DNA from 2 places in the Stenotrophomonas sp. YJH_SMC_64 genome. Region 2 is predicted to be linked to the other one. Evidence: predicted binding sites of a transcription regulator. Region 2 holds the regulator's gene; the other holds the start of a gene.

Region 1 (7,655 bases), on a different contig from region 2:
TCCAACATCCCGGCGCCGATGCAGAAGCTGCGCGCGCGCCTGGCCGAGGAAACCGGCATCGCCGAAGCGGCGCTGCCGTTCGTCGGCGAACTGATCCAGGTCCGCTCGGAAGAGCAGGGCTGGCAGGGTGCCATCGAGCGCGTGCTGGGTGGCTTCGCGCTGTCGCTGCTGGTCGACGACAAGCATTACAACGACGTCGCCGAGTGGGTGAACCGTACCCACCTGGGCATGCGCTTCACCTACTACCGCGTGCGCCGCAACGATGATGCGTTCGCCCGTGAGCCGTCGGCGAAGTCGCTGCTGCACAAGCTGGAACTGCGCGAACACGTGTTCGAAAGCTGGCTGCGCCGCGAGCTCGGCAAGCGATTCGACTACGAGTGCGTGGATGCCAAGCAGCTGCGCAACGTCGACCGCGGCATCACCCGCGAAGGCCAGGTCAAGCATCCGGGCGACCGTTTCGAGAAGGATGACCGCAGTGCGGTGGGCGACCGCCGTCGCTGGATCCTCGGCTTCAACAACCACGACAAGGTGGGCGCCTTCGAGCGCGAAGCTCAGGAACTGGCGAAGCGCATCGCCAGCTGCGAGACCGACATCGCGCGCCTGCGTGGGCAGCGTGACCGCGACAACGAACGCCGCCTGGCCTGCCACGAGCTGGTCAGCATCAGCTGGAACGAGATCGACATCGCCGCCCCGCAGCAGCGCCTGAGCGACATCGAGGCCACGCTGCGCGACCTGCGCGAAGGCAATGCCGACCTCGCCAAGCTGGCCAAGCAGATCGACGCCGTGCGCGCCGACATCGAGCAGGCCCGCCGCACCTATGAAGACGTCCGCGTCGAGCGCGGGCAGCTGGTCAAGGAACGTGACCGCCTGGACCGCGCGCGCCAGCAGAGCCGTGCGCTGGTGCTGCCGAGCCTGGCCCAGGAGCAGGAAGCCGGCCTTGCCGAGCGCCTGCAGGAGCAGGGTCCGCTCAGCCTGGAAACGCTGGAAGCGCACATGCGCCAGGTCAGCAACGCGCTGAACGAGCAGCTGTCGTCCTCGCAGCAGGACCTCAACCGCATCGAGAACCAGCTGATCGGCTGCTTCCGTCGCTTCATCCAGCAATGGCCGGAGGAATCGGGCGACTTCACCGTGTCGGTGGCCTCGGCCGAGGACTTCCTCGCACGCCTCGAACGACTGGAGCGCGATGGCCTGCCGCAGCACGAAGAGCGCTTCTTCGATCTGCTGCAGAACCAGAGCAAGAACAACCTGCTGGCCCTGCAGCGCCACAGCGCCGAGGCCCGCAAGTCGATCGGCCAGCGCCTGGACGAAGTGAACGCCAGCCTGGAACAGGTGCCGTTCAACCGCGGTACGTTGCTGACCATCGAACTGAGCGACCGTCGTCTGCCGGAAGTGGGCGAGTTCCAGCTGCAGCTGCGCGAAGTGCTGTCGCAGCAGCAGACCGAGCAGCGCGAGCTGGCCGAATCGCAGTTCACCGTGCTGCGCCAGCTGGTCAACCGCCTGGGCTCGCAGGAAGGCGAGGACAAGCGTTGGCGGGAGCTGGTGCTGGACGTGCGCATGCACGTGGAGTTCATCGGCGTCGAGCTGGATGCGGAAACGCGCCAGCAGGTCGAGATCTACCGCAGCGGCGCCGGCAAGTCCGGTGGCCAGCGCCAGAAACTGGCTACCACCTGCCTGGCCGCGGCACTGCGCTACCAGCTCGGCGGTGCCGACAGCCAGCTGCCCAGCTACGCCGCAGTGGTGCTCGACGAAGCCTTCGACAAGGCCGACAACGAGTTCACCGCCCTGGCGATGAACATCTTCGACAACTTCGGCTTCCAGATGGTGGTTGCCACCCCGCTGAAGTCGGTGATGACGCTGGAACCGTTCATCGGCGGCGCCTGCTTCGTCGAAATCAGCGGCCGCCACGACTCCGGCGTGCTGCTGATCGAGTATGACGAGGAAGGCAAGCGCCTGAAGCTGCCCGAGCGCAGCCGCCAGCAGGCCAACGAACCGGAAGAAGCCGACGCCTGACCTGGCCGATTGAAGGGGAATGCCGGCCAGCGGCCGGCACTACCCATGGGCGGGGTTCATGACCTGATCGGATGGGGATGCCGGCCAGCGGCCGGCACTACCCATGGGCGGGGTTCATGACCCGATCGGATGGGAATGCCGGCCAGCGGCCGGCACTGCCCATGGGCGGGGTTCATGACCTGATCGGATGGGGATGCCGGCCAGCGGCCGGCACTGCCCATGGGCGGGGTTCATGGCCCGATCGGATGGGAATGCCGGCCAGCGGCCGGCACTGCCCATGGGCGGGGTTCATGACCTGATCGGATGGGAATGCCGGCCAGCGGCCGGCACTACCCATGGGCGGGGTTCATGACCCGGTAGTGCCGGCCGCTGGCCGGCAACCGCGTTCACGCAGCGTGGAACGTATCCCACGCCATCCGCGCGATCAGCACCACCACCAGCCCCACGAACAGCTTGCGGATGAACGGCGTGCCGCCCTTCAGCGCCAGGCGCGTGCCCACCACCGAACCGATGATGTTGGCCGCCGCCATCGGCAGCGCGAACAGCCACAGGATGTTGCCGGTCGGCACGAAGAACGAGATCGCCGCCACATTCGTCGCCAGGTTCACCACCTTTGATGCCGCCGAGGCGCGCAGGAAATCCAGCCCGAAGAAGCGCACGAACAGGAAGATCAGGAAGCTGCCGGTGCCCGGCCCGAAGAAGCCGTCGTAGAAGCCGATCGCCGCACCGATCGCCAGCGCGATCACCAGTTCGCGGCGGCCGATCTCCTGCGGACGGTGCAGCGCGCCGAAGTCCTTCTTCCACAGTGTGTAGGCCAGCATCGCGACCAGCAGCACCAGCACCAGTGGGCGCACCGCGTCCTTGGGCAGCAGGCTTACCGCGGTGGCGCCGGCGAAGGAGAAGATGAAGGCCGTGCCGGCCGCGAACAACACCGGCTTCCACGGGAAGCGCACGTTGCGCGCATAGCGCCAGGCAGCCGCACCGGTACCGAACATCGAACTGAACTTGTTGGTACCAAACAGCATCGCCGGCGTCTGCTGCGGCAGCACCGTGAACAGGCCAGGCAGCTGCACCAGCCCACCACCACCGACGGCGGCATCGACCAGCCCGGCGGTGAAGGCGATGACCACCAGCCACCACAACTCAGGGGGAACCAGTTCCAGCACGGCGATCAATCGATATGGGGGCGCGACAGCATACGCCTGTCCTGCACTGGTTGACCGGTGCCCCGCGTGGATCCATCCGCACAACCCGGCGACAATGTCCGCATGAGCCGAAAACCCACCGATCCCTGCCCCTGCGGCCTTCCCGCCGAATACGCCGCCTGCTGTGGCCGTTTCCATGCCGGTGAGGCCGCCCCCGATGCCGAGCGCCTGATGCGATCACGTTACAGCGCCTATGTGCGGGGACTGGCGGACTATCTGCGCCAGAGCTGGCATCCGGATACCCGTCCGGCCGAGTTGTCGTTGGATGACGCGCCCGGCCAGCGTACGCATTGGCTGGGCCTGACCGTGCACGAGCACACCGTCACCGGCGCCGACAGCGCCGAAGTGCGCTTCACCGCCCGCTACCGCGTGGGCGGCGGCAGCGCGGTGAAGATGGCCGAGCACAGCCGCTTCCTGCGCGTCGACGGCCGCTGGTACTACCTCGACGCGGTGTGAGCCTCAGCCGCCGCGTGCCGCCAGCACGCGCTGGCCGGCATGCGCGCGGACCTGGTTGCGACCACCGTCCTTGGCTGCGTACAGCGCCTGGTCGGCGGCCTTGATCACTGCCGCTGGCCGCTCATCCACGCGGCTGTCTGCCAGCCCGATGCTCACCGTCACCTGCACCGTCTGCCCGCTTCCGCCGCGTCCGCGCTGCCGGCGCCCTGTTTCATCGTCGCGGCTGCGCGTGCTCCGGTCGCGCAGCTGCATGCGGGTGTCCTCGATGGTCTGCCGCAGCGCCTCGACTGCATCCACGCAGGCCGCTGCGGGACGATCCAGGAACACCACCGCGAACTCCTCGCCGCCATAGCGGAACGCCCGGCCACCATCGCCCACCCGGCCCAGGCGCGAGGCCACCAGGCGCAGCACATCGTCGCCGGTGTCGTGGCCGTGGGTGTCGTTGAACGACTTGAAGTGGTCCACGTCCACCATCGCGATGCTGTAGGTGCCGCGCGCCCGCTGCAGGGTCTCATTGAAGGCGCGGCGCCCCGGCAGGCCGGTCAGCTCATCGCGGAAGGCCATATGGAAGGACTCCTGCAGCATCGCGCCCAGCATCAGCAGCAGGGCCGCGCTGGCCAGTGCCGGCAGTAGCACCGGCTGCAGGAACACCCGTGGCAGCATCCACCACAGGCACAGCAGGGCCAGCAGCATCGCCGTGTGCAATGGGCGCGGATGCCGCCAGGCCTGCCAGCCCAGCGCGGCGGTTGCCAGAAGGAACAGCAGCGCTGGCAGCTGTGCCAGCGCGTTCCAGTCGGCCGGAATCCAGCTCCAGTGGCGGTTGGACAGCAGATCGTGCATGCCGCGCGGCTGCTGCGTGGCCAGCAGCAGGAAGATCAGCAGTGCCGTGCCGCTGGCGACGGAGCGCAACAGCAGGTCGTGGCGGCGCCGCCCGCGCTCGGGCCACAATGCCAGGCCCGCGAACAGCAAGGGCAACCAGGCCGAAATGGCATGGAAGCGCAGCGGTGTCAGCGACGTGACGTGGCCGCTGTGCAGGTAGCCGCCCACGTCCTGGTGCAGCAGCGCGAACATGACCGCCACCACCAGCAGCAGGCAGAGCGTACGCACCTGGTGGTAGAGCAGGGCAAGGCCGGCGCCGAGGCAGGCCAGCAGCCAGGGCAGGATGCGTTGGGCCGGGCTGGCAACGTCTTCGTTGCCCAGTGCTGCCCACAGCACCACGGCAACCAGCACGGCGGGCAGCACGAACAGGTAATGCGCAGGCTGGCGGAGCGGATGCAGGGGCAAGCAGGAATTCCAGCGCGGTGACGACGCGGCCGCAGCATTGCCGTTAGCGGCGTTCGCACCGGCTTCTTGAATGCGGGATGGTCACGCATGTGAACGCGTTGACGTCGAACGATGACATGGCACTCACCCTGTTGCGCAGATGCTGCCCGGATGGACAGCGTAGCCACCGCCGTCGCTGCCCCGCAGCGCGATCTCGCCCGCCAGTACGCATGTGTGCGGAACCGCAGCATGCAGCTGGCAGCCCCCCTCAGCGCCGAAGATGCCATGCTGCAGAGCATGGCCGATGCCAGCCCGAGCAAATGGCACCTGGCCCACACCACCTGGTTCTTCGAACGCTTCGTGCTGGCCGGCTTCCCACCTGCACCGGCGCATGACCCTGCCTGGGACTACCTGTTCAACAGCTACTACAAGAGCCTCGGCCCGGCGCATGCCCGGCCGCAGCGTGGGCTGCTGTCGCGGCCATCGCTGCAGCAGGTGCGCGACTACCGCCAGCAGGTCGATGCACAGGTGCAATCGCGGCTGGCGGCAGGCGACCTTGATGAGCAGGCACTGCAGCACCTGCAGTTGGGCCTGCAGCACGAACAGCAGCACCAGGAACTGCTGCTCACCGACATCAAGCACGCGTTCTGGTGCAATCCGTTGCAGCCGGCCTACCGCGAGGACCTGCAGCCTGCAACCAGCGCTGCCAGTGCGCAGGGCTGGATCGAGTCGCCCGAGCGCATCGTCACCATCGGCGCCGCAGCCTGGCCGCAGCACACCGCCTTCGCCTACGACAACGAATCGCCGGCGCATCGCGTGCTGCTCCCCGCGCACGCACTGGCCGAGCGCCCCGTCAGCAATGCCGAGTACCGCGCCTTCATCGACGCCGGTGGCTACCGCGAACCGCGCTGGTGGCTCAGCGAAGGCTGGGCGCTGCGCGAAGCCGAGGGCTGGCAGCACCCGCTGTACTGGGATGACGCCCTGCAGCGCGAGTACACCCTGGGCGGTTGGCGCGAACTGGATCCGCATGCGCCGGTCTGCCACCTCAGCTACTACGAGGCCGATGCCTGCGCCCGCTGGGCCGGTGCGCGCCTGCCCAGCGAGTTCGAGTGGGAGGCTGCCGCCGCAACGCTGCCGCCTCGCGGTCATTTTGCCGATGACGATCGGCTGCACCCGCAGGCTGCAGGGGGCAGTGGACTACGTCAGCTGTTCGGCGATGTATGGGAATGGACCCACAGCGCGTATGGCGCCTACCCGGGCTTCCGCCCTTTCGCCGGCAACCTCGGTGAATACAACGGCAAGTTCATGTGCGGGCAATGGGTGCTGCGCGGTGGCAGCTGCGCCACGCCGCGTGGCCACGTGCGTGCCAGCTACCGCAACTTCTTCATGCCCCCGGCGCGTTGGCAGTTCTCCGGGCTGCGCCTGGCCAGGGACCTCGCATGAGTACGGTGCACGACGCACTGCAGGCGCTGACCGATCTCACCCCCGGCCGCCAGCAGATCCTCACCGACGTGGTGGCCGGGTTGTCGCGCACGCCGCGCCAGCTGCCGTCCAAGTACTTCTACGATGCGCGCGGCTCGCGCCTGTTCGAGCAGATCACGCAGACCGCCGAGTACTACCCCACGCGCACCGAGCTGGCCCTGCTTTCACGGGTACTGCCGGACATCGCCCGAAGCGTCGGGCCGCACCTGCACGTGGTGGAACTGGGCAGCGGCAGTGGCCGCAAGACCGCGTTGCTGCTGGCCGCCCTGCACGACCCGGTGGCCTACACGCCCATTGAAATCTCGCGTGCCGCGCTGCTGTCCAGCATCGACCACCTGGCCCCGGCGCTGCCCGAGGTGGAGATGCTGCCGGTCTGTGCCGACTTTACCCGTCCCGTCGCCGTACCCATGCCCGAACGCGAACCCGCGCGACGGCTGCTGTTCTTCCCCGGTTCCACGCTGGGCAACTTTGAAGGCGAAGACGCGGTCGCGCTGCTGCGCGCGATGCGCCAGACCATGGGGCGTGATGGCCTGGCCCTGGTCGGCATCGACCTGCACAAGGACCCGGCGTTGATCGAGGCGGCCTACAACGATGCGCAGGGCGTCACCGCCGCATTCACCCTGAACCTGCTGGCCCGCCTCAACCGCGAGGTCGGCAGCGACTTCGATCTGCAGGGCTTCCGTCATCGTGCCCGCTACAGCGTCGCGCGGCTGCGCATCGAGACCGATCTGGTCAGCCAGCGGGCACAGGACGTCCATCTGGATGGCCGGACCTTCCATTTCGAGGCCGACGAACCGATCCGCGTCGAATACAGCCACAAGTACACCGACGAGAGCTTCGAAGCGCTGCTGCGGCCGGCTGGCCTGCAGGTCATGCAGCGCTGGGATGCTGAAGGCCCGGCCTATGGCCTGCGCCTGTTGCGTGCCATCTAGGGCGGACGGCCAGCCGGTACCGCTTCAGGTTCAGCAGCAGCGCTACCCCTAAGATGGCCGTGCAACGGCAACACGGAGGACGCCATGCCCATTCTGACCACGCTCGGCCTGGCGGCCGCTCTTGCCTCGGCGCCGACAGCGCCCGCCGCGCCTGCCGGCGACATCGATCCGGCGTTCAGCCGCTGCCTGTCGGGCCTGCAGGCCACCGCTGTGACACAAGGCATCAGTCCCGACCGTTTCAACGCGATCACCGCCGGCCTCACCCCGGACCCCAGCGTGCTCGGCCTGCTCGATGCACAGCCCGAAT
Region 2 (7,655 bases):
CGAAATCAGGCCTTCAATGACCATTTCGCGGTCGCGGGTGTTGTGCGAGATCACGCTCTTGAGCTTGGCGGCGATCGGCAGGAACAGCAGGTTGGCCGAGGCGATGCCGTAGATGGTGGCGGTGAACGCGGCGGCGATGCCGTGGCCGAGTTTGCTCGGGTCGGCCAGGTTCTTCATCACCGCGATCAGGCCGAGCACGGCACCGATGATGCCGAGCGTGGGCGCGTAGATGCCCATCGCTTCGAAGACCTTGGCGCCGGCCTGGTCCTGGTGCTCCTGGCTGCCCAGTTCGATCTCCAGCATGTGACGCATCGATTCGGGTTCAACGCCGTCCACCAGCAGCTGCAGGCCCTTGCGCAGGAACGGGTCCTGCTGCGCTTCCACCTGCGATTCCAGGCCCAGCAGGCCCTGGCGGCGGGCGATGTTGCTCCACTCGACGATCTGCTGGATCAGTTCGCGGCGATCGCTGTGCGGCGGGCGCACGACCCAGCGCACGATCTTGAACGCATGCTTGAACACCGCCGGCGAGGTGTGAAGCAGGATCGCGGCAACGGTACCGACGATGACGATCACGAACGCCGCAGGCGACCACAACGACGCCAGTCCGGCGCCCTTGAGGATGCTGCCGCCGACCAGCGAGGCCAGGGCGAGAAAGAGTCCAATGAGGCTGAGTCTATCCATGGTTCCGGTATCGGCTTGTATGAATGGGACTTGAGACACCGGGAGAATGCGTACAGACGGTAGTCACAGTTTTCGGGTCGCCGGGCCTTGCCCGGCGGCGTTCAGCGTATGCCGTCCACGTCCAGGATCAGTGCCATGCGACCATCGCCGATCAACGTTGCACCGGCATAACCGCGCAGGCCGCGCAGGGCTTTTGGCAGTGGCTTGATGACCACTTCCTCGCGCCCGCGCACCTGGTCCACGACCAGGCCGAAGCGCGCTTCCCCGGCCTGCAGCACCACGATGGTCAGCAGGGTTGACGCGGCCGGCGTCACATCCAGCCACTGGCGCAGGTCGACCAGCGGCAGGGTGTGCGAGCGGCGATCAAGCACGGCGCGGCCATCGAACCAGCCCAGCGAGGTGCGCGGCGCGTGCAGCACTTCCATCACGCGTGCCAGCGGTAGCGCGTAGACGTCCTCGCCGGCCTGCACCAGCAGGGTCGGCAGGATCGCGAGGGTGAGCGGCACGCGGATCAGGAAGCGGCTGCCACGACCCAGTTCCGACTGGATCTGGATCTGGCCGCTCAGTTCGCGGATGCGCGACTGCACCACGTCCATGCCGACGCCACGGCCGGAGATGTCGGTGACCTGCTGCTTGGTCGAGAAGCCCGGCAGGAACACCAGGTGCAGGCACTCCTCGCTGCTCAGGCGGGCAGCGGCTTCCGGATCGATCAGGCCTTTCTCACGCGCCTTCGCGCGCAGCTTCTCCGGGTCGATGCCGGCGCCATCGTCCTGCACCTCGATGCTGACGTAGTCGCCTTCCTGCTGCGCTGAGAGGCGTACATGGCCCATCCGGGGCTTGCCTTGTGCTTCGCGCAGGTCGGGCATTTCCACGCCATGGTCGATGGCGTTGCGGACCAGGTGCACCAGCGGATCGGCCAGTGCTTCGACCAGGTTGCGGTCGAGTTCGGTCTCGGCGCCGACCAGCTCCAGGTCCACTTCCTTCTTCAGCGAGCGGGCGACGTCGCGGGCGACCTTGGGGAAGCGCGAGAACACCTTGCCCACCGGCTGCATGCGGGTACGCATCACCGCCGACTGCAGGCGGGCAGTGGCGATGTCCAGCGTCGATACGGCGCGGTCCAGCTCCTCGTCGCGCAGGCGTGCACGCAGGGTCTTCAGGCGGTTGCGGGAAAGCACCAGTTCGCCGATCAGGTTGACGATCGCATCCAGGCGCTTGGTGTCCACGCGCACGGTGTGCTCGGCCTCGGCCATCGGCTTGGCCGCCGGCTTGGCGACGGGCGCCGGTACGGGCGCCGGGCGCGTTGCAGCGGCAGGTGCTGCCGCGACGGTGGCAGCAGGCTTCGCGCCTGGCGCAGCGCCGCCGTGCAGCTGGTCCAGCAGCGCTTCGAACTCGTCTTCGCTGATCAGGCCGTCGTCGGCCTTCCTGGCCGGCGCGACCGCGGTCGGTGCGTTGCCGCCATGCAGCTGGTCGAGCAGGGCCTCGAATTCGTCGTCGGTGATCAGGTCGCTGCCAGCTGCCGCAGGGGCGGCCGCAGCGACCGGCGCGGCAGTGCCACCGTTCATGTCGAACTGCGCGATCAGGTCCGGCGGCGCATAGCCTGGCTCGGTGCCGGAGGACACGGCGTCCAGCATCGACTGCAGGTAGTCCAGCGATTGCTGGGCGGCGTCGAAGTGGTGGGCCTGCAGCACCGCCTGCCCGGCACGCGCGATGCCCAGGGCCTCTTCAGCGGCGTGGCACAGCTCGACCATCGCAGTGACGCCAAGGAAGCCGGCACCGCCCTTGAGCGTGTGGTATCCACGGAACACCGCGTTGAGCTGCTCGGTGTCCTGCGGTGCCTGCTCCAGCGACACCAGCTGTTCGCCCAGGCGATCCAGGATTTCCTGTGCCTCGATGATGAAATCGGCAGTGATGTCGTCGGATACCGCGCTCATGCTTACAGCCCCAGATCCGACAACAGGTCGTCGGCGTCGTTCTGCGAGACCGCGTGGCGGTCCAGTCCCTTCAGTGCCGGCCCGGCCAGTTCCGGGTCGGTGCGATGCTGTTCCGGCGGCAGGCCGAGTGCGCCGAAGCCCTCGTGCACGCGGCGGACGATGCCGACCACGCGACGGATGATCTGCCCGGTCAGGTCCTGGTAGCTCTGGGTCAGGGCGATCTCGGTCAGGTTGTGGCGGATGCGCTCGAGCTGCGCGTCCTGGCCAGGCTGCAGGCCTTCAGCGCGCAGCTGTTCGGTCAGGCTGCGGCATTCCTCGGCCAGGTCCAGGGTGCGGTGCGTGGCCTGTTCGGTCATGGCCACCACGTGGTCCAGGCGTGCGCAGGCGTCGTCCAGCTCACCGGCCTCGCTGGGCACGGTCGGCAGCTCACCCAGTGCCTGCCCCAGCTCGCGGGCCAGCCGCGAGAGGCCGCTCATCATCGGCTGCGTACGCAGCGCGACCAGTCCGTCGATGCGCTGCCGCCAGGCGGCCTCGTCACCGGACTCGAGTGCGTCCAGGGCTTCCTGCAGGCGCAGGGAGAGGGCGCTCTTGTCGACCGTGGTATCCATCAGGCGCTGGCCGCCAGGCGTTCGAAGATCTTGCCGAGCTTCTCTTCCAGCGTCTGCGCAGTGAACGGCTTGATGATGTAGCCGTTCACGCCGTTCTGGGCGGCTTCGATGATCTGTTCGCGCTTGGCTTCGGCGGTGACCATCAGCACTGGCAGTGTCTTCAGCTTGGCATCGGCACGGATCGCCTTCAGCAGCTCGATGCCGGTCATCACCGGCATGTTCCAGTCGGTGACCACGAAATCGAACGGCTGGCTCTGCAGCAGCGACAGCGCGGCATGCCCGTCCTCGGCTTCGGCGGTATTGGTGAAGCCCAGATCGCCCAGCAGGTTCTTGACGATCCGACGCATGGTCGAGAAGTCATCGACGATCAGGATGCGCATGTTCTTGTTCAAAGCAGAGTTCCTTTGTTGTTCATTCCGGGCGGCCGGGGGCAGCCGCCTCGGGCATGTTCATTCTTCCAGGCCGGCGTCCGCCGCCTCGAAAATCTTGAGCCGGCCACGCAGGCGCAGCACCGCCTGGCCGTGGATCTGGCAGACCCGCGACTCGCTCACGCCGAGCACCGCGCCGATCTCCTTCAGGTTCAGTTCCTGCTCGTAGTAGAGCGAGAGCACCAGCTGTTCGCGCTCGGGCAGGTGGCCGATGGCCTTGCCCAGCTCGCGGCCGAACTCACCACGCTCCAGCACCTGCTGCGGGGTCGGGCCGCCCTGGGCGACGGTGTCCAGCTCGCCCTGGTCCTCGATGCGCGACTCCAGGCTCAGCACCTGGCCACGTGCGGCGTCTTCCATCAACCGCAGGTATTCGGGCAGCGGCATCTCCATCGCGGCGGCCACTTCGGTGGCGCTGGCGGCGCGGCCGCTGCTCTGTTCCAGGCGGCGGATGGTGGCGGCGGCATCGCGTGCACGGCGGTGCACGGAGCGCGGCACCCAGTCGCCACGGCGGATCTCGTCGATCATCGAACCGCGGATGCGGATCGAGGCATAGGTCTCGAACGAGGCGCCCTGGTCGGCGTCGTAGCTGCGCGACGCTTCTATCAGGCCCATCATGCCGGCCTGGATCAGGTCGTCCACTTCAACGCTGGCCGGCAACCGCGCGGCCAGGTGGTGGGCGATGCGCCGCACCAGGTCCGAATGCTGGGCGATGACCTCGTTGGCCGCCGAGCGCTGGACTTCCCTGTACTGGGCTGCGCCTTTCATGCGGCCACCCCGCGCTGCTTGAGGATGCGCTCGAGGAAGAACTCGACGCCGCCACGCGGTTCGGTCGGCGCCTGCCAGCGTGCGGTGCGACGCGCGATCTCGGTGATCGCCAGCGCGGCCGGGCTGGACGGGTAGGCCTTCACCACCGGCTGCTGGCGCTGCACCGACAGGCGCAGCCAGTCGTCCTGCGGCACGCAGCCCAGGTAGTTCAGCGAGACATCGGCGAGGAACTTCTCGCAGACGCGGGTCAGCTTTTCGTACAGCACGCGGCCCTCGTTGGGGTCGCGCACCATGTTGGCCACTACCTGGATGCGGTCCACGCCGCGTTCGCGCGACAGCACCTTGATCAGCGCGTAGGCGTCGGTGATCGAGGCCGGCTCGTCACAGACCACCACCACGGTGTCCTGCGCGGCCTGGCAGAAGGTCAGCACGCCGTCGGTGATGCCTGCGGCGGTGTCCACCACCATGATGTCCAGTTCGCGTTCCAGCTCGGAGAACACGTTGACCAGGCCGACGTGCTCGGCCGGGGCCAGCTCGGCCATGTGCCGGCGGCCGGACGCGGCCGGCACCACCAGCACGCCGTTCGGGCCTTCGACGATGACGTCGTCCAGCGAGCAGCGGCCGGCGACCAGGTCGGCCAGCGTGAAGGTCGGGTTCAGCCCCAGGATCACGTCGATGTTGGCCAGGCCCAGGTCGGCGTCCAGCAGCAGCGTGCGCTTGCCCATCCCGGCCAGTGCCACCGCCAGGTTGGCGGACACATTCGTCTTGCCCACGCCGCCCTTGCCGCCAGTGACGGCAATGGTGCGCACAGGGCCGAGCGGCTCGCTGCGGGTGGCCGACAGCGGGAAGGTCTTGGTCAGCTTGGCGTACTCACGCGACGGCATGGTTCAACTCCGGGTTGCAGGGTATATCGGCCGCTCGGCGCAAATCTTCAAGGCGAAGTACAAGATTGGCTGCACTGGCCCGGTGCAGGTCGTCCGGAACGTCCTGGCCATCGGTCACCCAGGTGATCGGCAGGGCGTGGTCCACGGCCACTGACAGGGCGTTGCCGAAGCGGCCCGTCTCGTCCAGCTTGCTCAACACCAGGCCCTGCAGGTTGGCGGCGCCGAAGCGGCGGACCACCTCGTCCATGTCGCCGAAGCTGGTGTTGGCCGGCAGCACCAGCAGGGTGCGTACCTGGCGGGCGGCGCGCAGCCACTGCAGCTGCGCGGCCAGCGCGCGGTCGCGCGGGCCCAGCCCGGCGGTGTCGATCAGCACCAGCTTGTAGTCCTTCAGGCGTTCCAGCAGCTGGTCCAGGTCGGTGCCGCTGTTGGCCTCGTGCACCGCGATGCCGAGCTGGCGGCCGTAGCCGTACAGCTGCTCGCGGGCGCCGATGCGGGTGGTGTCGGTGGTCACCAGGGCCACGTCGCGCGGCGCATGCTTCTCGGCGAAGCGCGAGGCCAGCTTGGCGATGGTGGTGGTCTTGCCGGCGCCGGTCGGGCCGACCAGGGCGATCACGCCGCCTTCTTCCAGCGGGTCGACCGGGGCGATCGGCAGCTTGCGCGAGATCAGCCCCAGCATCAGGCCGCGGCCACGATGGGCTTCGGTCTCCAGCGGGATCTGCATGGCCACGTCGCGGGCCAGCCCGGCGTCGAAACCGTACTCGTCCATCAGGTCCAGCGCGGTGGCGCGCACCGGGCTGCCACGCAGGCGCTCGTCGGTGAAGCGGTTCATCTCGCGCTCGATCACCTGGCGCATGCCGGCCACTTCCTGGCGCAGCTGGCGGATCTCGGCGTCGTCCTGGGCAACCACGGTCAGCGTCGGTGCCGGGGCCAGCATGGGGGCCGGGCTGGCTTCGCCGGCGGCTTCGAGCGCTGCCGTTTCGCTGGCGGCGATGTCAGGCTGGACATCGGCCATGGCAGCGCCCGGCAGCGGCGGCGGCTGCACGGCGGGGGGCACGCTTTCGTGATGCGTGTCGTGCGGCGGGTCGATCTGGAAGCGGGCGCGGTTGGCCGGCGCGGTGACGGCCGGGCCCGGTGCGACGATGGCCTCGGCGAACGGGGCGAAGATCTGTTCGGGCAGCGCCGGTTCGTTGACGGCGGCGCGCGCCAGGGTGGCTGCGAAGCCGGTGCTGCCGCGGGTCGGCACGATCTCGTCGGCGCTGTCCAAGGTGCGGCCGGTGGCACCCACGGCCGCACGGGCGAGGGCGGCCACGGCCGAGGTGGTGGCGGCCACCGGCTCCGGCGCCGGGGCAGCGCTGCGGCGGCGGGTGACCGCGGCGATCACCGCGTCAGCAGCGGTGCGCGGCTTGGGTGCCGGCGGCGGTGCGACATCACGGCGCGAGGCTTCCAGTGCACGCTGCACGGCGCTCTCGTCGTAGTTGGCCGCGGCGACGATCTCGACGCCTTCCTCGATCCGGCGGTTGGACAGGATCACGGCGTCAGGACCATGTTCCTTGCGCACCAGGTTCATGGCGGAGCGCATGTCGGCGGCGACGAATCGTTTGATTTTCATGCTGTGGTCACGGGACGAAGACGGCGGGGTGGCGGTCGGAGAACTCGGGTGGTCGGTGGTCTGCACGGTGCGGGTTCCCCTTGGTATCTGTCTGTTGCGTTGGTTCGAAGGTGGTGTCTGTTTTCTGGCGCATCGGTGGGCGGCGTCAGCTGATCGTTCCGACCAGCTTCAGGCGCTTGTCCTCCGGCACCTCGCTGTAGGCCAGGACCGACAACGACGGAACGCTGTGGCGGACCAGGCGCGCCAGCGCGGCGCGCACCGGGCCCGGTACCAGCACGACCGCCGGCTCGTTTCGCGCTTCCTGCTTGCTGACACATTCGGCCAGGCTCTGGTGCAGTCGCTCTGCGAGTCCGGGTTCCAGCGCGGCGCCGTTGCCCTGCGTGGACTCCTGCAAGACACGTTCCAATTGCGGGTTGAGGGTGAACACCGGCAGCTCCGCCGACATTCCGGCGATCTCCTGCACGATGAAGCGGCCCAGCGCGGTGCGCACGGCAGCGGTCAGCACCGCCGGGTCCTGGCTGCTGGGCGCGTGTTCGACCAGCGCTTCGGCGATCTTGCGCAGCTGTCGGATCGGGATGCGCTCGACCAGCAGGTTCTGCAGCACGCGCACCACTGCCGACAGCGGCAGCGCCTTCGGCGTCAGATCTTCGACGAGCTTGGGCGCGCTCTTGGCCAGGTTGGCCAGCAGGTGCTGCACTTCCTCGTGGCCGAGCAGTTCCGGCGCATGTTCGCGGATCAGGTGCGAGAGG

The links. The regulator FliA, encoded in region 2, starts transcription of late flagellar genes. The targets are predictions, from matches to a motif close to TAAAGTTTNNCNNNCNNNGGCCGATAA.
Region 1: a site for FliA is predicted at 4,999-5,025, ahead of AC5P9L_RS20330 (GGDEF domain-containing protein). Genes of this name have one in related genera too.

The regions. Positions count from the first base shown of each region.
Region 1 is NZ_JCAFUN010000023.1:43,682-51,336, forward strand. Features, by position in the region: gene AC5P9L_RS20315 (ATP-binding protein) at 1-2,010, shown strand, start outside; gene AC5P9L_RS20320 (sulfite exporter TauE/SafE family protein) at 2,397-3,176, opposite strand; gene AC5P9L_RS20325 (YchJ family protein) at 3,279-3,671, shown strand; gene AC5P9L_RS20330 (GGDEF domain-containing protein) at 3,675-4,955, opposite strand; gene egtB (ergothioneine biosynthesis protein EgtB) at 5,106-6,377, shown strand; gene egtD (L-histidine N(alpha)-methyltransferase) at 6,374-7,348, shown strand; gene AC5P9L_RS20345 (lytic murein transglycosylase) at 7,433-7,655, shown strand, end outside.
Region 2 is NZ_JCAFUN010000021.1:8,331-15,985, forward strand. Features, by position in the region: gene AC5P9L_RS19620 (flagellar motor protein) at 1-681, opposite strand, end outside; gene AC5P9L_RS19625 (chemotaxis protein CheA) at 783-2,612, opposite strand; gene AC5P9L_RS19630 (protein phosphatase CheZ) at 2,615-3,220, opposite strand; gene cheY (chemotaxis response regulator CheY) at 3,220-3,612, opposite strand; gene AC5P9L_RS19640 (RNA polymerase sigma factor FliA) at 3,670-4,413, opposite strand; gene AC5P9L_RS19645 (MinD/ParA family ATP-binding protein) at 4,410-5,297, opposite strand; gene flhF (flagellar biosynthesis GTPase FlhF) at 5,284-6,906, opposite strand; gene flhA (flagellar biosynthesis protein FlhA) at 7,052-7,655, opposite strand, start outside.